One region of the Bacillus sp. AMCV2 genome, then DNA from elsewhere that is predicted to be linked to it. Evidence: predicted binding sites of a transcription regulator. Region 1 holds the regulator's gene; each other region holds the start of a gene.
What was found. Region 1 encodes LexA, which represses DNA repair genes until DNA is damaged. Its sites were predicted from a motif close to CGAACATATGTTCG; they were not measured.
Positions count from the first base shown of each region.

Region 2: uvrB (excinuclease ABC subunit UvrB) is a predicted target of LexA. The motif match lies at 2,676-2,689, and genes of this name have one in related genera.
Region 3: ruvA (Holliday junction branch migration protein RuvA) is a predicted target of LexA. The motif match lies at 1,782-1,795, and genes of this name have one in related genera.
Region 4: recA (recombinase RecA) is a predicted target of LexA. The motif match lies at 3,499-3,512, and genes of this name have one in related genera.

Region 1 is NZ_JBVYIB010000002.1:1,924,191-1,929,584, reverse strand. Features, by position in the region: gene tkt (transketolase) at 1-385, opposite strand, end outside; gene AC0OMA_RS09880 (DUF896 domain-containing protein) at 554-787, opposite strand; gene AC0OMA_RS09875 (YneB family resolvase-like protein) at 851-1,504, opposite strand; gene yneA (cell division suppressor protein YneA) at 1,523-1,840, opposite strand; gene lexA (transcriptional repressor LexA) at 1,990-2,607, shown strand; partial or broken gene AC0OMA_RS09860 (hypothetical protein) at 2,979-3,236, opposite strand; gene fosB (metallothiol transferase FosB) at 3,145-3,579, opposite strand; gene AC0OMA_RS09850 (YndM family protein) at 3,784-4,233, shown strand; gene pghL (gamma-polyglutamate hydrolase PghL) at 4,260-5,018, opposite strand; gene AC0OMA_RS09840 (hypothetical protein) at 5,243-5,394, opposite strand, start outside.
Region 2 is NZ_JBVYIB010000002.1:3,452,444-3,457,837, reverse strand. Features, by position in the region: gene AC0OMA_RS17900 (PEP/pyruvate-binding domain-containing protein) at 1-1,913, opposite strand, end outside; gene AC0OMA_RS17895 (CsbA family protein) at 2,352-2,582, shown strand; gene uvrB (excinuclease ABC subunit UvrB) at 2,768-4,753, shown strand; gene uvrA (excinuclease ABC subunit UvrA) at 4,761-5,394, shown strand, end outside.
Region 3 is NZ_JBVYIB010000002.1:2,661,575-2,666,968, forward strand. Features, by position in the region: gene AC0OMA_RS13865 (DUF2905 domain-containing protein) at 1-104, opposite strand, end outside; gene ruvB (Holliday junction branch migration DNA helicase RuvB) at 97-1,101, opposite strand; gene ruvA (Holliday junction branch migration protein RuvA) at 1,112-1,717, opposite strand; gene bofC (sporulation cell-cell signaling protein BofC) at 1,856-2,368, opposite strand; gene AC0OMA_RS13885 (RbtT/DalT/CsbX family MFS transporter) at 2,416-3,723, opposite strand; gene iolG (inositol 2-dehydrogenase) at 3,794-4,819, opposite strand; gene AC0OMA_RS13895 (phosphotransferase) at 5,057-5,394, shown strand, end outside.
Region 4 is NZ_JBVYIB010000002.1:1,755,039-1,760,432, forward strand. Features, by position in the region: gene AC0OMA_RS09245 (DUF3388 domain-containing protein) at 1-579, shown strand, start outside; gene rodZ (cell shape determination protein RodZ) at 598-1,512, shown strand; gene pgsA (CDP-diacylglycerol--glycerol-3-phosphate 3-phosphatidyltransferase) at 1,563-2,144, shown strand; gene AC0OMA_RS09260 (competence/damage-inducible protein A) at 2,162-3,412, shown strand; gene recA (recombinase RecA) at 3,585-4,631, shown strand; gene AC0OMA_RS09270 (serine hydrolase domain-containing protein) at 4,799-5,394, shown strand, end outside.

The DNA of each region.
Region 1 (5,394 bases):
TTGCCATACCGACTGCCATGGCAATTCCTTGACCAAGCGGTCCTGTTGTAGCATCAACACCGGCAGTATGTCCGAATTCCGGGTGTCCAGGTGTTTTGCTGCCCCACTGGCGGAATCCCTTAAGATCTTCAATACTAAGATCAAACCCGCTTAAATGAAGCATGCTGTATAATAGTGCTGACCCGTGTCCAGCAGATAAAACAAAACGGTCACGGTTAAACCAGCCAGGGTTTGCCGGACTTACGTTCATAAATTTTGTCCACAGCGTGTATGCCATTGGAGCGGCTCCCATCGGCATCCCTGGGTGACCAGAATTTGCTTTTTCAATAGCGTCTATTGACAGTGTGCGAATGGTAGCAACTGATTTCTTTTCAATTGTATCCATAAAAATCCCCTTCCTTATGTGTTGTACCCTTACATCATAAATGTCTGACGACTTTTTCTCAACTGTTTCAGCTTAAATTTGAGAGAAACTTGTTGAATTTTGTCACATAAGAGTTTTGATTATAGTATATGCAAAAGAGGAATACGATATTGCCGTATTCCTCTTTTATTAGTGAAGTTTGTTATTTCTTTGTTCTCTTTTTAGCTTTTCCGGTGTTACATCATTGCCTTCTGGGTCAATGATTTTCACACTTTTTAACGTGTTCTTCATAGAAGAACGAAAACCTTTCAAGTACTCTTGACGGAGCTTTTGCTGTTCGGCTTTTTCTTCTTCTGTAATAACGCCAGCTTTAGCTTTGGCAGCAAGCTCATTAATTCTGGCAATTTTCGCGTTTGAAATCATGTTAAACTCCTTTATTGCATTTTGTCTATATAGTACTAGATCAAAAAAAGTTTTACAACTGATTCACTCTGCTGTCTCTTCATTCTCTATGTATTCCTGAAAACGCCGGTGAACGGTTGCTTTAGAGACATCATAGCCAAACCCTCTTAGGGTAGCCGCGATTTCAGCAAACGTCAGTTTATTCGCTCTTAGGCGGACGATCTCAGAGATTGGCACCTCTATTTTTTCTTTTCCACTGTTCTCATGTTGGTTTTTTAAGTTTTTTTGCGGTTTAAAACCGTTTTTTACTGCACGCTTCATTCCCCGTCTGATTTTCATGTTGTGAATCTTTCGCTGATACTCTTCCACAATGCTGACGATTTCCAAGACCATTGAGTCAGCCTCCGATAACTCCAGTTCACCTCTGTGAGCCGTTGTATAGACTTTCACACCTTCTCTGTAAATACAATGAAGCAGTGCGATTTTTGCGTTTCCCCGCCCGAGCCTTGTCTCGTCTTGAACCAAAATGACATCAATTCCAGCGTTCTTAATCTCATCAAGCAGCTCAAATACACCATCCCGATCCATTTCATATCCGCTGGCTTTTTCTGAAATCACTTTGACCACTTCCATGCCGTTCTCCGCTGCAATGGCCGTAAGCTCCTCCTCCTGCCGCTTTAATGACGTTTCCTGCTGTTCTTTATTTGTGCTTACACGGGCATAAATGAGTGCTTTCATTTTATCTCTCTTTCCTCTCTATCTTACAGTTGCCAATTCATATGCATCCTGATGCTTCTTTTTCAATGGGATCACTAACTCATCACCCGGCTGGATATCAGATGTTTGTAGTTGATTTTTATCAGCTACCCATTCAATAAAATCATTTTTGTTTATCTTTTTTGTATCTGCTACCCGATCAGCAATTGACCAAAGTGTGTCGCCTTGCTGGACTTCTATTTTAACATACTGATTAAGCTCCTGGCCGCTGCTTGTATATGACAGCATAAGGATAACCGCGCTCAAAATCACTGTGAACAGACCGACAAAAATAATAGATTCTTTACTCATGATCATAACCTCCAACAGGAATGTTTGTTCGCATTTTTATAATTTCAGTATATACGAACAAACGTTTCTGTCAATTGTTTTTTCGAACCTATGTTTGTACTGTAAGGAAAATCATGCTATAATCTTCTTAAAATCGACGTTTTGAGGTGCGAAAAATGACGAAGCTATCAAAAAGGCAACTTGATATCCTCCGTTTTATTAAAGCAGAGGTTAAATCAAAAGGATATCCGCCTTCCGTTAGAGAGATCGGAGAGGCTGTCGGGCTTGCGTCCAGCTCTACTGTCCACGGCCATTTGGCCCGCTTGGAAACAAAAGGACTGATCAGACGGGATCCGACAAAACCAAGAGCAATAGAAATTCTTGATGAAGAAGTAGACATTCCGCAAAGCCAGGTCGTTAATGTACCGGTCATCGGGAAAGTCACGGCGGGATCTCCTATTACAGCAGTAGAAAATATTGAAGAATATTTTCCGCTCCCTGACCGCATGGTTCCTCCAGACGAGCATGTATTTATGCTGGAGATTATGGGAGACAGTATGATAGATGCCGGTATTCTCGATAAGGACTATGTCATCGTTAAACAGCAAAACACAGCGAACAATGGGGAAATTGTAGTTGCGATGACAGAAGATGATGAAGCAACTGTAAAACGATTCTATAAAGAGGATACCCACATTCGCTTGCAGCCTGAGAACCCAACGATGGAACCTATCATTTTGCAGAATGTCAGCATTCTAGGGAAAGTGATTGGCGTGTTCAGAACCGTCCATTAATCTATTGATCTATCAGATGCATGAAATAACCCCCTCTTCCTTTACGGAGAGGGGGTTTGTTGTTCAAAAAAAGCAGGCTCGCCCTGACTTTTGGGTGCGAGCCTGAATAGGAGGAAAAAGAACATCATGTTTACACCATAATTATCCACCAAAAGATTGTTGAAGTCAAGAAATTTTTTTTCCTTCAGGAAACTTTTATCAAAATATGAACGTTTAGAATATTAGACGCTATCTTCTTAAAAACGTTTCATTTTTTAGGTCGTGGAAGGATGCGGTTTCATATTTATTAAGGGGCGAGGCAATTGAAATATAATGAAAATTTAGTACACAGTTTAATTAGTTCATATTTCTGTTAAAACAGCTCGCTTTCTTCATATAAAATGTAATGTGTATTTCAATTTCACCTTCACCCAATCACTTGTGCAGTTCAAAAGATATGGCATCGTTGAACAAGTCGGGTAGAAACCTTCCCCAAACATAAAGTCTCCCCCAACACCCTTCTTTCAATTTAACCTTATATGAAATATGGTTGTGATATCAAAAGGCCGTTTCATCATAAAAGTGCATATGCGTTTTTTCTTGTTTGTAATATCGAAGCCTGTCTTGAAGGGTTCCGGTATGAAATTCAAATTTGTGGCCGTCAGGGTCGGTAAAATAAATTGATTTTCGATCGCGTTCATCTCGTTCTCTGCCAGGCAGAATATTGACATGTTGTCTTTTTAATTTAGCTGACACCTCCTCAAATTCATGATCTTCAATTGTAAAAGCAATATGGGTATAAGAAAGCTTAATGTCATTTCTCGGGATGTCTGGTTCTTCATTAAGAGCTAGCCAGATGCCGTTCATATCAAAATATGCAGTTGTTCTTCCCTTTACCAATAGCTTTGCACCAAACACTTTTTGATAAAAATCAATCGATGTATCCAAATGCGAAACTGAAAATAGCAAGTGATTGATTCCTTTTATCTCCACAAATCATTCCCCCCTTGAAAGCTGATCACCACATATACGACTTTTTCATAAGAAAGTTTCATACAGCTGAAAAAAATACCAGTGTAAACAAAAACGGACTGTTTAAAATAGTAACATGACATTATGAATGGTTTTGAATTGCATTATTTATCACTTGTTTACGCCCAAGAATTTCCTTCAAAAAATAACAATTTAGGTGGTCAAATGAAACATATCATTGCGCTTGCTTCAAAGATTGCTTTCACTCTCGCCCTTTTATATGTGATTTTGGACAGAGTCTATCACGCATCCTTTTTAAGTGTGATGTTTATTGCACTTTTCTTAGGTTTTGTTTCTTATCTTTCTGGTGACATGCTCGTCTTACCCAGAACAAACAATATTACAGCTTCATTGGCTGACTTTGGCCTTTCATTCGTTATTCTTTGGGTATTTGTTTTAACCCAAACAAGAAACGATTTCTCACCATTTGGAGCGGCTCTCCTTTCCGCTGCCTGTCTTACTGTTTTTGAATACTTTTTTCATCGGTATTTACTGAAAAATGTGCTTGATGAAAATTTCCGAAATGAACTGTCAGCGAGAGATAACACGTTGCAGTATCAAACGGAAGCCGCAGACGAGTTGTTTCCCGAAACGAATGAGAAACATAAGGAATAGGAGGCTGTCTTATCGCCTCCTATTTTTCAGTAGCTATTTTTGAGAAAACGGAACATCACTTCTGTAAACTCATAAAACCTCTCATTTTGAGTAACAGCTCTGCTTTTTAAAGAAAAGATGCCGAACAAAGACTTTCGAAAGCCAGTGCTCATTTCTATCTGGATACTTAAACCTGTTTTTGATTTATTTGCAATGTTATTCGGACTAACGCCCGCATGCGGATGGTCCGTATTGAGCAATACAGCAGGAAAACCGGCATGCTGCAATTTCTCAACTAAATCTGCCGCTCTTACGCGATCTGTACCGCCGACTTCGATCTGCTGATCTTCTTCTGCGTACCCGTGTAATGAAATGACATATTCATGGTTTCCCGTCATTTTAAGGGCCCGAGGTTCATCAAAGTGCGTACTCGTAATGTGCAGGACTGAGTTTCCTGCCGATTTTAAGCCTTCAAATAAATACATCGAGTACTCTTTGCTGAGCTCTCTCGCTACTTCACTTGTCCCGCCTTCAATACCTCCTCCGTGAATAGCTAAAACAAGAACAGAGCTTCCGGTTTCTTTCGTAACAACGTCGTAATCAGAAGGATCTTCATTGTTTTTTAATTCCTCAAAATTCTGATATACATCTTCAGCATAAATTGAAGAAATCGGAGTAAATACCATAAAAATTAACAATAATTTTACAATTTTAATAGTTGATGGAAAACGTTTGGCTATGTTACAATCAACATGCTTCAAGGAATGGAGCAAACGGCGGAGCAGGGATACTTTGGCCGTTTTCATCTACTCCGCCTCTAAGTCCAAATCAACAGGATGTAGGTCTCTTTGAGGCTTTAGCACGAATTCTCTCGTCCTCCTTGTTAAATTTTTGTTAAATTCACAATATTATATACCATTAGCCCGGGCGCTGTTCTTCTCATTTTTGAATTTATGAAAAGTAAGCTGGCACCACCTCCCCCATTTCCATACAAAACAAAAATGCACCTGCCCTTTGGCCTGTGCATTTTTTATTTTCTCTTCATTCTTCGTTTTTTTGCTTGATTTAAATTCATAATGTTTTTTTCAATTTTTCTTATGTTTCGCCTTTGCGGGATTGTTTTCATTTCATAATAAACAGAAATAAACCCGCTTAATGTCACTGCTGCAATATAAAGGACGC
Region 2 (5,394 bases), 1.5 Mb from region 1:
AGCAGAAAGATTCTCGCCTTGGCATCCAGCATGGCGTCAATATAAAAGTGGTGATCATCTTTTATATTTGCAGAGTTCAGTGTCCATTGATAATAGCGGTCAAATTCGGTGCGTAAACCGGGATCTTCTATGCTTTCCAAGAATTCATTGTATAATTTCTCTCGTTTTTCTTTCGTTTTCTGAAATTCATTGTCAAAATGATAGCCATTACGGACATAATTTTGAATATTGGCCAGAGCGAAATACGGATTTTCCACCCAGATTTGTTCAATCAGATCATGACTTTTAACAGATCTCCATCCGTATTCTTGCAAGAATTCATGGACGTTCTTCAGGAAGTGTCTTCCCTCATCTGTTTGTTCCAATTTCTCCTGGAGCTGTTCAGGCTTGTTGTTTTCAAAAATGGCCAGAAGGTTCGGGTTCTCCTGAACTTCCACAGAAAATAGCCATAAGCAACGGTCCGTTTCCAGTGATTTGTTCATTTTTCCTGTCAGCATCTCGTAAAAATGAGCGTTTTCGGACTCTCCTTGAATGTCCTGATACATCGCTTGCAGTTTGTTTGTTAAAAGGATTTGCGGGAAAACGATATTGAAGTGCTCTTCATAAGCCGTGAGATAAAAGGCCTTTAGTTTTTGAAAAGCATCCAGTGCGCTTTCTGCGGTATGCTCAGTTTGTGCGAGCTGGTCCAGTGTCCGGTAAAAAGGGAGGTATGTGTGATTGATGATGTCATACATATGCTCCGATAAAATCGGGAAAAACTCTTTGCCGCAGTCTTCAGAAGGAGGCTGCTGTCCGCCTTGGTTTTTGGAATAAATATGTCCGCGATAAAGTTTTACTTCATCAACAACTACACCAATCGGAAACTTTTGCATGCTCTTCTTCAAGCCATATTCCAATGCCGGCACGATGAAGGATGAAAATAACGGACTCACCGGACCTTCAATATTAGACTCCATGTTAAGCCAGAAATCATTCATATCAGCGTCGGTAATCATGAAGCTGCGTTTTTCTTCTGCCGCCTTTTTGTCCTGATCAATGGTTGTAATCGGACGAGCTTGCAGAAGGTATATTTGATGATCAGCAATTCCAAATTCTATATCGACAGGATATCCGTACAGGTCTTCGGTTTTTTTTGTGATTTCAGCCAATTCAATCACTTGTTCATCTGTAAGGCAAAAACGGCTGCGCATGTCTTCACTCGTTTCTTTTTCAGCAATTCCTTCTGCCGCAGACTCCATGTAGATTTCCTTTGCACCTATTTCTTTCTGAATCTCAAACGAAGATTTATTAACAATGAACGTGTCTGGGGTAACACTTCCTGAAACAACAGCTTCACCCAACCCGTAGCTGGCGCTGATTAAAAGCTCTCTATTATCATGGGTAACAGGGTTGCGGCTGAAGATAACACCTGACATTTCTGAATCGATCAGCCCCTGAACGACTATTCCCATTAACGGCTCTGCGATTTGATTGTTCATTTTTTTCTTATAGCTGCTGACCCGCCCAGAAAAAAATGAGGCCCAGCATTCTTTCACTTTAGCCAGAAACTCTTCCTCTGTTTTGATATTTAAGTAGGTTTCATATTGACCCGCGAATGAGGCGCCTTCTAAATCTTCCGAGGCAGACGAAGAACGCACGGCTACGGATCGATATGATTCTCTAAGCTTATAAAAGGAACTAGTCAGCTCATTTTTCAGCTCATCCGAAAATGTTCCGGAAATGATCTCGCTTTCGACGTTTTCACTAGTCTCTTGAAGCTGGTTGTCCTCCATAAAACGTGCGAGCGCATTCGTTTGAATAATAAACCCGTCCGGAACAGGAAGACCGTGTTTGGTCAATTTAATCAAATTCATTCCTTTTGCTCCAGCCAGCTGGCTGGACTCTTCTGCCTGGCGAAATAAAACAGAATACATATTTGAAACCCCTCTTTCCTTCATTTTGTTTTTCTCTCTAGTTTTTATGACGGAGCCAGTGTTCAAAAATGATAGTGAACACTATCGTTCAATTGTAGGTTTTCAGGAAAATGCTGTCAAACGCAGAAAGTCCTAAATAAAATGAATAGTTAAGTTAGTTAGATTATCATGAAAAATGCGGCCGTACTGGTACTGTATGCCTATTTTCTTTTATTCTCGGAATCTGGCGGCGGACTTGATGATGTAATAAAAAAAGTGCCGCTGATTAGAACAGCAGCACCATGGAATAAGTTTTGACCGGCACCAAAATGCAAATATGGTGATTGATTTTGGCTGAAAAGGGGTATGGTGTAGCAGAGGGAGCGAATGCACGATTGTCCGATTCTTCATTTTTTACTATAATCAGATCAGATGAAGAATCCCTGAGGAGGGTTTTTGTTGATTACAAAAGCCGTTTTTGCATTGTTTTTCCCTTTTATGCTTGTTGTTCTATTTACTAGAGTCACCTTTAATCATTATGTGGCGATCGCTTTAACAGCTGCATTGCTGTTTGCCTCTTATTTAAAAGGCTATACAGAAACGTATTTTATTGTAGGATTGGATGTTGTGTCTCTTGTGGCTGGGGGACTGTATATGGCCAAAAAAGCTGCAGAGAAAAAAGAAGAATAAATCGGACATAATGAATATAAAGACTGAAAACCTGCTTTTACGTTTTAAAAGCAGGTTTTTTATACACAAAAACAGCTGGAAATAAAAAACCACCGAACTTTAGTTCGTATTTTTGGTGATTTTGCTTTCCATTGTGTTACTATATCTATAGGAAGATTTCGTTAAAGAAACGGAGGCTTATTTTTGTGAAAGATCGCTTTGAGTTAGTCTCGAAATATCAGCCCCAGGGAGATCAGCCGAAAGCCATTGAAAAGCTTGTGAAAGGAATTCAGGAGGGCAAGAAGCATCAGACTCTGCTGGGTGCGACAGGAACTGGGAAAACATTTACGGTGTCTAATTTGATTAAAGAAGTCAATAAGCCGACTCTCGTGATTGCCCATAACAAAACCCTTGCTGGACAGCTTTACAGTGAGTTCAAGGAATTTTTTCCGAACAATGCTGTCGAGTATTTTGTCAGCTACTATGATTATTATCAGCCGGAGGCGTATGTGCCTCAAACGGATACATTTATAGAGAAAGACGCTAGTATTAATGATGAAATTGATAAACTGAGACACTCCGCCACATCAGCTTTGTTTGAGCGCAGAGATGTCATTATTATTGCGAGTGTGTCTTGTATATACGGCCTCGGTTCGCCTGAGGAATACCGGGAAATGGTTGTGTCACTGCGGACTGAAATGGAAATTGAGCGCAACGAGCTGCTCAGAAAACTTGTAGACATCCAATATGCCCGCAACGATATCGACTTTCAGCGCGGTACATTTCGTGTGCGCGGGGATGTAGTGGAAATCTTTCCGGCATCTCGTGATGAGCATTGTATCAGAGTTGAATTTTTCGGTGACGAAATCGAACGGATTCGGGAAGTGGATGCGCTGACAGGAGAAATTCTCGGCGACCGAGATCATGTTGCGATTTTCCCGGCTTCCCACTTCGTAACGCGGGCCGAGAAAATGGAGAAGGCGATTCAAAATATCGAGAAGGAGCTTGAGGAGCAGCTGAAGGTCATGCACGAAAACGGAAAACTCCTTGAAGCGCAGCGTTTAGAGCAGCGGACAAGATATGATCTTGAAATGATGCGTGAAATGGGTTTCTGCTCCGGCATCGAGAACTATTCAAGACATTTGACTCTGCGGCCTCCAGGTTCAACGCCGTATACGCTTCTTGATTATTTCCCAGACGATTTTATGATCGTGGTGGATGAGTCGCATGTGACAATTCCTCAGGTGCGCGGCATGTTTAACGGAGACCAGGCGCGGAAACAGGTGCTCGTGGATCACGGCTTTCGGCTTCCATCAGCGCTTGATAACCGTCCGCTTCGTTTTGAGGAATTTGAAAAGCATATGCACAATATCGTGTATGTATCAGCAACACCAGGGCCGTACGAGATTGAACATACAGATGAAATGGTCGAACAGATCATTCGTCCGACGGGGCTTCTTGACCCACTTATTGACGTACGTCCAATCGAAGGCCAGATTGACGACTTGATCGGCGAAATTCAAGCAAGAATCGAGCGGAATGAACGGGTGCTTGTGACAACTTTGACGAAGAAGATGTCAGAGGATCTGACCGATTATTTAAAGGAAATCGGCATTAAAGTAAACTATCTGCATTCTGAGATCAAAACGCTTGAACGGATTGAAATTATCCGCGACCTTCGCCTTGGCAAGTACGATGTGCTTGTCGGCATCAACCTGCTGAGGGAAGGTTTGGACATTCCCGAAGTATCCCTTGTTGCGATTTTGGATGCGGATAAGGAAGGTTTCCTTCGTTCGGAGCGTTCGCTGATCCAGACCATTGGACGGGCAGCGAGAAATGCGGAAGGCCGCGTCATTATGTACGCCGATAAAATAACGAAGTCTATGGAAATTGCGATTAATGAAACAAAACGCCGCCGCGAGCAGCAGGAGCGGTTTAACGAAGAGCACGGCATTACGCCGAAAACGATAAATAAAGAAATTCGCGATGTCATTCGTGCCACAGTAGCAGCTGAGGATAAAGCGGAATACAAAACAAAAGCCGCGCCGAAGCTGTCGAAAATGACGAAGAAAGAACGCCAGAAAGTCGTTGAACAGATGGAGCATGAAATGAAGGAAGCCGCCAAGGCGCTTGACTTTGAAAGAGCCGCGGAGCTTCGCGATTTACTTTTAGAGCTAAAAGCGGAAGGATGATGAACAAATGGCTATGGATCGGATAGAGGTGAAGGGAGCCAGGGCGCATAACCTGAAAAATATAGATGTAACGATTCCGAGAGATCAGCTTGTCGTTGTCACGGGTTTGTCCGGATCAGGTAAATCCTCCCTTGCCTTTGACACGATATATGCTGAAGGACAGAGACGGTATGTCGAGTCGCTGTCTGCTTATGCCCGCCAGTTTTTAGGGCAAATGGATAAGCCTGATGTGGATGCAATTGAGGGGCTCTCTCCCGCCATCAGCATCGATCAGAAAACAACGAGCCGCAATCCGAGGTCTACTGTCGGTACGGTAACTGAGATTTATGATTATCTGCGTCTTTTATATGCGAGAGTAGGGAAGCCTCATTGTCCGGAGCACGGAATTGAGATTACATCCCAGACCATCGAGCAAATGGTGGACAGAATTCTGGAATACCCGGAACGGACGAAGCTTCAGGTGCTGGCGCCGATTGTCTCGGGCCGAAAAGGCGCTCATGTCAAAGTGCTTGAACAGATTAGAAAACAAGGCTATGTCAGAGTCAGAATTGACGGCGAGATGGCTGAGCTTTCCGACGATATCGAATTAGAAAAGAACAAGAAGCATTCCATTGAGGTAGTCATTGACCGGATTGTCGTGA
Region 3 (5,394 bases), 740 kb from region 1:
TTTACAAAAATATCTCCCGGCATCTTGCCGACAAAATGCAAAACTGCTCCGATAATAAGCAAAACAGCACCAAGAATCATAATGATCTTAGGAAATTCAGTCATATCGGGGAGCCTCCATTTGGAAATGATGATAAACGGCCGGTGTCACGATCCTTCCACGCGGCGTTCTTTGTATAAATCCAATTTGCAGCAGATATGGTTCATATACGTCTTCAATCGTATGCGATTCCTCGCCGATGGTAGCTGAAATCGTATCAAGGCCTACTGGGCCGCCGTTGAATTTTTCGATCATGCCCATCAGCAGCTTATGATCAATATGATCCAAACCGAGGCGGTCAACCTGAAGCCGCTCCAGCGCATTCTGAGAAATGTCTTCCGTAATCCTGCTGTCACCCAGCACTTGGGCGAAATCGCGCACCCTTCTCAGCAGGCGGTTCGCCACGCGGGGCGTCCCTCTCGATCTTCTTGCAATTTCAAGAGCCGACGGTTTATCAATCTCAACCTCGAATACATCAGCGGTTCTTGTGACAATATCCGCCAGTTCTTCTTGTGTATAGTACTCAAGGCGAGACATGACGCCGAATCTGTCTCTTAAAGGAGCCGTCAAAAGCCCCACCCTCGTCGTGGCTCCCACCAGCGTAAAAGGCGGAAGGTCGAGCCGGACCGAGCGGGCAGATGGGCCTTTGCCAATCACAATGTCCAGGCAAAAGTCTTCCATTGCAGGATAAAGCACCTCTTCGATCGATCTGTGCAGCCTATGTATTTCATCAATAAATAATACATCTCCCGGTTCCAGCGCCGTTAATATAGCAGCCAAATCACCAGGCCTTTCAATCGCAGGCCCTGATGTCGTCCGCAATTCCACTCCCATTTCATTAGCAACAATCGAAGCAAGCGTTGTTTTTCCGAGTCCGGGCGGCCCGTACAGAAGAACATGATCCAGCGTCTCCTGTCTCATTTTCGCCGCATCTATAAACACGCGCAAATTTTCTTTTACCTTATGCTGCCCGATATACTGTGCCAGATTTTGCGGCCTCAGGCTTTGCTCTATCACTGATTCATGGTTGTCTGCTTCACTTGAGACGAGCCGTTCATCCATGAACATCACCTTACTTTAATAGTTTTTGTAATGCTTTTTTCACATATTGGTCTGTTGTCAGCCCAATTTCTTCTTTAAGGTGAGGAAGCACCTTTTTGATTTCTTTTTCAGCATATCCGAGAACCCTGAGGGCTTCAAGTGCTTCTTCAAGAGCCGTTTCCGCTGTTTGCTTTTCAAGCCTTTCTTCATGATTAAACAGATTTTCAATCATTTCAGGCACAACATCTGCTAGCTTTCCTTTTAAATCTAGAATAATCTGGCGTGCGGTTTTCTTTCCTACTCCAGGAAACTTGACCAAAAAAGCTTCATCCTCATTTTCAATTGCTTGGATGACCGCTCCGGGATCACCCGAGCCCAAGATGGCAAGTGCTCCTTTCGGGCCAATTCCGGTCACGTTTAACAGCTTTGTAAAGAGCGCCTTCTCCTCTCTTGTTGAAAAACCGTAAAGCGAAAAAGCATCCTCTCTGATATGATGGTATGTAAAAATCGTTTCTTGGCTTCTCTCCTTATATATAAACGGATTCGGCGTGAAAATCTGATAGCCGATGCCGCCGTTCTCTATGACAATATATTGGGGAGATACATAATCAATCGTCCCTTTAACAAATTCAATCACGCAAATTCACCTCTTTGACTGTTCTTCATTGTACCATAAAAACAGCCAAAGTCTTATAGAAAAGTTAACATATGTTCGCTTCTCTCTCATTCTTTCACGAAAAAAAAGACATGAATACATGTCTTCAATCAGCGGACGCTACCCGCTGTATGTCTTCATATGTTCGATGACATCCTCAAACTCCGCTTTTGTCCGAAATGGAATGCCTTTCAGCAGATTTTTTTGCATATGGCTTTCCAGCCTTTCTAAATCAATTTGAAAAAAAGACTGAATTGGTTCGGAAGCTGGCTCAGGCCGCCCATGAAAAGTGGAAATCACTCCATTATCCGATACACCGATATACCCGTTGACCTTGCTGAGCGGAGAAATATCGTCCATTTGCTTCCGGAAGAGCACATATCCCTTTTTTTGTTCCACAAGCGTCCATCCGGCATAAGCTGCCCAAAAATCATCCATAGAAAACACTTTTTCATGCTTATGCTCAATGCTGACATCGCCGTCCAAATACACCTTTTCAAGCTGCACATGCACCTGCAGCGGCTCATAGTGCTCCACTTCCGCGCCAAGTGCGCGGGAAGGAGCTCCTATTAAAAATACTGCCGCTGAGCAAAGAATGCCCAGCAAAAGATACGCCGTGCTGAATCGTTTCACCCTCTACACCTCTTTGCACACGTTTATGATTAGTTTGACCAAAGAGGCTACTGCTTAACCGTTTTATCAAAATTTGTCTGCACATTTTCACTGACAAACCGTTCCTCCGTATACACATCTGTGCTTTGCTCAGAAATTGTCAAGAATCGCGTCAGAAAGGCACTGAAAAAATACAATGCCGCAAAGATCCAAATCACGCCGCCTGCACCGAGCGGCCCAATGAAAAGACTCACGATGCCCGGCGCGATAAACGCACATAAACCAGATCCCAAATTCAACACTGACATGGCAGCACCTTTATTATCAGGTGCAAGCGTCGGCAAAAGCGCGCTTAATGGAACGTAGCCTGCTAAAGCCGCGCCATAGCAGCAGGCGATAATCATGAGCACCCAATACTGATGCCCGATCAGCTGAGGCGTGTAATACAGCGCCAGCGTAAAAATACCGCATCCGACACCGCCAAACCACATGACCGTATTGCGCCAGCCAAGTTTATCTCCGACTGCACCGAAAATGATATTAAACACAATATTCACAAAAAACAGCGTCCCCCATATTTGCAGCCATTCCGAAACCGAATACCCGTATCGTGCTAAATAAGTAGGAAGAAAGATGGCAAATCCAAATTGTCCTATCGCATTAATCGTCTTGACCACTCCGCCGATGCCTACCTTAGGGTTTTCAAACATAATTGTAAATGCCTTCGACAATTCTTTCCATTTCGGCTGATCTTGTTTTTGTATCGGAATAAATTTATCTTTGTTAAAAAATAAGGCAAGAATTCCGCCTGCCGCCACAAACAGTAAAGCGCTCCAAAGCGTATTGATTTCTCCAAAGGCCGGAACTGCATAGCTGGAATAGAACGGGCCGAGCACGTTAAGGCCGCACGTAAACATAAACCAAAACCAGCCGACGGCTTTTCCGAGAATATTTTGAGAGGTGCTGTATGATACCCATACGAGAAAAGAGTATGCAAACAGCGGATATCCCAAGCCTCTAAGAGCATAGCTGCCCAAGAGAGCTGGATAATACATATGAGGAATCGCCCAGCCGATAAAAGCGGCCGAACCGAGGATAAATGCAAGCAATCCGACAGTCATCGTTTTTCTCGGCCCCCAAGTTTGGACAAACGTTCCTGAAAGCCAAGCTGAGATGGTGACAGCAATGCCGTACATGGTAAATAACGATGCGGATTGCTGCATACTGAGACCATGATCAACGAGAAAAGGAGACAGCCAGCCTTGTTCGAGGCCATCTCCAACCATAAAGATGACAACGCCAATATAACCCCAAACCATGTGAGAAGGAATTCCGATTTTGTTCAAAACATTTCCTTTAGCATGTACTGTATTCATTTTCTCCACCGCCTACTTAAAGTATCAATGGAGTATATACCCAAGCTTGCTGAATTGTAATCCTGTTAGATTAAAAAGCGATTTTTTCAGTGTGCTCAATGCTGACAGGCATGCCAAAAGCAAGCGATTGCTGTGCTGCTCTGGCGATCCTTCCGGCCTGTAAACCGTCATTACCGGTGCAGGGAGTCTCCTGGTTTGTGCCGATCGCTTCTGCAAAACGGAGAATCTCCTCCTCATATGCATCCTTATAGCGTTCAAGGAAAAAGAAATGCGGTTTATCCTTCATCACAAAATCAGCTGTTGACACCTCAACCGTCGTCGGCCTGCTATTGTCAGCCGCTGCAGAGCCTTTCGTCCCGAAAACCTCAACCCGCTGGTCATATCCGTACACAGCTTGGCGGCTGTTATCAATCACAGCCATGGCACCGTTTTCAAAGGTCAGTGTAATAACAGCTGTATCAATATCACCCAGCTCCGCAAAAGAAGGATTCACCAAAGCCGCCCCTTTGGCATACACTTCCGTCACTTCGCTTCCCATAATATATCTGGCCATATCAAAATCATGGATCGACATATCCATAAACAATCCGCCTGACGTACGGACATAATCTATATTCGGGGGTTCTGGGTCCCGGGACGTGATTTTTAATAAATGAGGTGTGCCGATTTCACCATTTTCAACAATCGTTTTGATTTTCTTAAAATGAGGATCAAAGCGGCGGTTAAATCCGACTTGAAGTGTTACCCCGTGTTTCCAGACAGCCGCAAGCGCTTCACTCGTTTCGTCCAGAGAGAAACTAACGGGCTTCTCACAAAATATATGCTTTTTCGCCTCGGCTGCTTCTTTGATCATCTGTGCATGTACGGCTGTAGGAGAACAAATCAAAATAGCATCAATATCAGGATCATGTAATAAATCACGATAATCAGAGGTTATGTATTCAATCTGATGACTGTCGGCCCAGCTTTTTATACGGCTTGCCTGAATGTCAGAGACTGCTTTTATTTTCATGTGAGGAATCCGGCTTATATTTTGAACATGAAGTTTGCCGATGCGGCCTGCACCGATAATCCCTGTCACAATCTGTTTTGTCATGGCTTCTTCCCCCTTGATCATTCACGAAAGCGCTTTATTTAAAATTAATACTATCCCATTTGTAAGCGCTTTTCAAGAATGGAAATTAAACGTTCTATGTCTCTTTTATCACAATTCATGCTTATAAGTAGCCTTCTTCTTCAAGACCAGATACACTAGAATTAGGCTCTTTTTCCTGAACAGTTTATGATTTTCCTATAAACAGCTGCATAAAATAGAGCAAAGAAGGTGAATGAAATGCTGACAAAAGCAGAGGCACTGGCCCATTCCGTCATATACCGCAAGAACAGCAGATTTGATAAAGTCAAAGAGAAATCCGAGGAATTAACACTAATCGGCAAGGGAAGAAGCGCCTATGTGTTTGCCTTAACAGAAGGCGGTCGAAAAATGGCGCTGAAAGTATTTTTTCCGGAATATCAAGCGACAGCAGTCAAAGAAGCAGCGATCTATGAAAAATTAGCCGGGTCCGCATTCTATCCTGACATTTACGAAACTGGCGATTCATTTATTCTCATGGAATATATTAAAGGTGAAACCTTTTATAACTGTCTGAAGAAAGGCATTGCAATCAGTGA
Region 4 (5,394 bases), 170 kb from region 1:
GTAACGAAGCTTAGAGAACCGAGGCTTCGCGACCGTCTTGCCGTACGCCACGGCCGTTATATTCAACGGGATGCCGATGACAAGAAAACGTTCCGCTTTGAACGGGACGAGCTTGGCTTATTAGTCGATTTTATGGCCGAATTGTTCAAAAAAGAAGGCCATAAATTAATCGGAATCAGAGGTATGCCGCGTGTCGGGAAAACGGAATCGATTGTAGCCTCTAGTGTGTGTGCAAGCAAAAGGTGGCTGTTTGTGTCATCAACCTTGCTGAAGCAGACGATAAGAAGCCAGCTGATTGCCGATGAATACAGCACTGAAAATGTTTTTATCGTTGACGGAATTGTGTCAACACGAAGAGGATCGGAACGCCATCTCCAGCTGGTCCGAGAAATCATGCGGCTTCCGGCAACAAAAGTGGTGGAGCATCCGGACATATTCGTTCAAAATACAGAGTATACACTAGATGACTTTGATTATATTATTGAACTGAGAAATGACCCTGATGAGGTTATTACATATGAACATGCCGAGGAACCCCAAATGTTTGATCAATCCGGGTTTTCAAGCTTTGATTTTTAAAATTGGAAGGTGTTTGTTGTGACTGAACTAGGAATCCGGCTCAAAGAAGCCAGAGAGGAAAAAGCAATGTCATTGGATGATCTCCAAGCGGCAACAAAGATTCAAAAAAGGTATTTAACCGCCTTGGAGGAAGGGAACTATGACATTATTCCGGGGAAGTTTTATGTTCGGGCATTCATCAAGCAATATGCAGAAGCCGTTGGGCTTGATGCGGATCAGCTGTTTGAGGAGCATAAAAAAGATATCCCTAATACGTATCATGACGATGTGTCTGAAAAGATCTCCGGCATGAATCTTCAAAAGGAAATGCCAAAGCCAGCATCTAAGGCGCTGGAGCTGCTGCCAACGATACTTGTTATTCTCGGCGTGATTGTCGTGATTGCCATTGTGTACGCGATCATTCAATTTGCCAATCACAAAAACAGTGATGATCATAATGCGGCATCAGAAAAAGCAATTACGCAAAGTGAGAGCAAGTACGAAATCCCTAAAGATTCAACGCTGAAAGAGAATCAAAATAACAGCTCTGAAAAAGAGACAGACACTAAAAAAGAAACGAAAGAAAACGAAGATAAGAAAAAAGAAAATGACAGTGAGAAGCTGGAGATTAAAGCTGCTGGCACTGAAGGATCATTAACGACTTATGAAGTGTCCGGCGCTGATAAAATCGAGCTGGAACTGAAGGCATCAGACAGCTCCTGGATTCGAGTGCGTGATGAAAACAGCAGCTCTTTAAAAGAAGGAACGCTGAAAAAAGACGAAACCTATAAAAAAGACATAACTGATCAGAAACAAGTTGATATCCGCACCGGATATGCACCTAATCTGAAAATAAAAATCAACGGTAAGGTTCTTTCATATGAACTTGATCCGAAAAAAGTGATGGCACAAACCATAAAGATTGTAAATAAAAAGGAAGAAAAGTCATCTTAAATTATCAGATGACTTTTCTTCACGTCCGAGTATGAAATTGGAGGGGCTTTATGTTTAACTTACCAAATAAAATCACACTAGCTAGAATCGCATTAATCCCAATCTTCATGATTATCATGCTGGCGCCGTTTGACTGGGGCAGGCTCGAAGTTGGAGACGAATCAATCCCGGTCGCACATTTGGCGGGGGCTATTCTATTTATTATTGCATCTACAACAGACTGGGTGGACGGGTATTATGCCCGAAAACTGAATCTCGTAACAAACTTCGGGAAATTTCTTGATCCGCTTGCGGACAAACTGCTCGTATCCGCAGCGTTAATTATCCTTGTTCAATTTGATCTCGCTCCAGCTTGGATGGTCATTCTGATTATCAGCAGGGAGTTTGCCGTGACAGGTTTAAGGCTTGTCTTAGCCGGAACAGGAGAAGTCGTAGCTGCTAACATGCTTGGTAAAATCAAAACCTGGGCACAGATTATTGCGGTATCCGCATTGCTTCTTCATAATCTTCCATTTGAACTTGTGTCATTCCCGTTTGCTGACTTGGCGCTGTGGGTAGCCGTCTTCTTTACTGTCGTCTCAGGCTGGGAATACTTCTCTAAAAACTGGGAAGCGTTAAAAACATCTAACTAAGAAAGAAGGACTTCGTCATGGAATTTCCAAAAAAAGCAGAAATAATTGCAGTCGGTTCAGAGCTGCTGCTTGGCCAAATCGCCAATACAAATGCTCAATTTATCAGCAAACAGCTCGCTGAAATCGGGGTCAACGTATTTTATCATACAGCGGTCGGAGATAACCCGGAGCGGCTGAAGCAGGTCATCCGCATTGCTGAAGAACGCTCTGACTTCATTATTTTTTCAGGAGGTCTTGGACCCACAAAAGATGATCTGACGAAAGAAACGATTGCAAATACGCTGGGACGTCCGCTTGTGTTAAATGATGAGGCATTCCAATCCATTGAGGACTATTTCAAACGAACAAAACGCACGATGTCACCTAATAACCGAAAACAGGCGCTTGTGATCGAAGGCTCTGACGTGCTGGCGAATCACTTTGGAATGGCCCCGGGAATGCTCACAGAGCATGAATCGCGCTATTATATGCTTCTTCCTGGACCGCCGAGCGAATTGCGTCCAATGTTTGAAAACGAGGCAAAACCTCTTCTGCTGAAAAAGATGGGTTCAAATGAAAAAATTGTGTCAACCGTTCTTCGCTTTTTCGGTATCGGTGAATCTCAGCTTGAAGCCGATTTGGAAGATATTATTGATGCGCAAACCAATCCGACAATTGCGCCTTTGGCGGCTGATGGAGAGGTGACGCTGCGTTTGACAGCCAAACACGCCGATGAAAAGGAAACAGAGCGTCTGTTAAAAGAAACAGAGGCCGTTATCTTAGAGCGTGTCGGTGAATTTTTCTATGGTTACGATGATACTTCTCTTGTAAAAGAGCTATCTATAGCGTGTAAGGAAAAAGGCATTACAATTTCTGCGGCAGAAAGCTTTACCGGAGGGCTGTTTTCTGAATGGCTGACGGATCATAGCGGTGCCTCAAAATTATTTGCCGGGGGCGTTGTTTGCTATACAAACGACGTGAAGCAGAATGTGCTTGGTGTCAAGAAGGAAACATTAGATCGTTTTGGGGCGGTCAGCAAGGAGTGCGCATCCGAACTGGCTAAGGGTGTTCAAAAACTCACTGGCAGCGATATCGGCATTAGCTTTACTGGTGTAGCAGGACCTGATGCTCAAGAAGGGCATGAGCCTGGGCATGTGTTTATCGGCATTTCCGCAAATGGTAAAGAAGAGGTTCACGAGTTTCACTTTGCGGGCTCCAGAACGGGGATCAGAAAACGCGGCGCTAAATACGGCTGCCATTTAATCTTAAAGCTTTTAGAGCAAAAATAATATTTTCAGCACATTATCCTCCTAAGAAAACATGATTTCTCTGATACATTATGATATTTTGATAGGAATCACGCCAAGAAAAAATCCGAATATGCGTTCGCTTTTTTCTTGGCAAATCCCTTCAAACAGGGTATAGTATATGTAGTGGTAACATAAAGGAGGAAAAAATAGAATGAGTGATCGTCAGGCAGCCTTAGATATGGCTCTTAAACAAATAGAAAAACAGTTCGGCAAAGGTTCCATTATGAAACTGGGAGAAAAGACAGATACAAGAATTTCTACTGTCCCAAGCGGCTCCCTCGCTCTCGATACAGCACTGGGAATTGGCGGATATCCTCGCGGACGGATTATTGAAGTATACGGTCCTGAAAGCTCAGGTAAAACAACTGTGGCGCTTCATGCGATTGCTGAAGTTCAGCAGCAGGGCGGACAAGCCGCGTTTATCGATGCGGAGCATGCGTTAGATCCGGTATACGCGCAAAAGCTCGGTGTTAACATTGAAGAGCTTTTACTGTCTCAGCCTGACACAGGCGAGCAGGCGCTTGAAATTGCGGAAGCATTGGTTCGAAGCGGGGCAGTTGACATTGTCGTTGTCGACTCTGTAGCCGCTCTCGTTCCGAAAGCGGAAATTGAAGGCGACATGGGAGATTCTCATGTCGGTTTACAAGCACGCTTAATGTCTCAAGCGCTTCGTAAGCTTTCAGGGGCCATTAACAAATCGAAGACAATCGCGATTTTCATTAACCAAATTCGTGAAAAAGTCGGTGTTATGTTCGGGAATCCGGAAACAACTCCTGGCGGCCGTGCGTTGAAATTCTACTCTTCCGTGCGTCTTGAAGTGCGCCGTGCTGAACAGCTGAAACAAGGCAACGACGTAATGGGGAACAAAACGAAAATCAAAGTCGTGAAAAACAAGGTGGCTCCGCCGTTCCGTACAGCCGAGGTTGACATTATGTACGGAGAAGGCATTTCAAAAGAAGGCGAAATCATTGACCTAGGAACTGAACTTGATATCGTGCAAAAAAGCGGTTCATGGTACTCTTATGAAGAAGAGCGTCTTGGCCAAGGCCGTGAAAATGCAAAACAATTCCTGAAAGAAAATAAAGATATCATGCTGATGATCCAGGAGCAAATTCGCGAACATTACGGCTTGGATAATAACGGAGTAGTGCAGCAGCAAGCTGAAGAGACACAAGAAGAACTCGAATTTGAAGAATAAAAATAAAATAAGTTTCAAATGATACAAAAGGCTGAGTGAAAAACTCAGCTTTTTTGTATTTTGCAAAAAAATGATAAAAATATTGCTTTTTTTGACAACTTTTTTAGGGCTTTATTCGTCTAACAAAACGTGTGCAAAATGGAATTTATTTTGGGAGGAAAAAATGAATGACAAGCCCAACCCGCAGAAGAACTGCGAAACGCAGACGGAGAAAACTAAATAAAAGAGGAAAACTGTTGCTTGGTCTTTTAGCAGTGATGGTTTGCATTACGATTTGGAATGCTATTCATCGAAATAGTGAAGAAAACGAGCCATCTCAAGAAATTGCAGCGGTTTCAAATACCGATCAGAAAAAAGAGGTCAAAAAGAAAACTGCCAAAAAATCAGAGGAACAAATCAAAACAGTGGATCGAAATCAAAAAATCAGCAATTATTTAGAAGAGATCGGTTTCAGCGGAACAGCCATGATTGTCAGAAATGGAGAAATTGTAACAAATAAAGGTTTTGGCTATGCTGACCGTAAACACTACATTCAAAATAATCCATTGACATCTTTTTATGTCGGTTCATCACAAAAAGCGCTGATTGCAACTGCTATTTTGCAGCTTGAGGAAAAGGGGAAACTTCAGACAAGTGATCCGGTAAGTACGTATTTACCTCATTTTCCCAATGGACAAACGATTACTTTGAAGAATCTGCTTACACATACATCGGGGATAAACGGACATATTGAAGGAAACGGCGCCATTACTCCGGACGATTT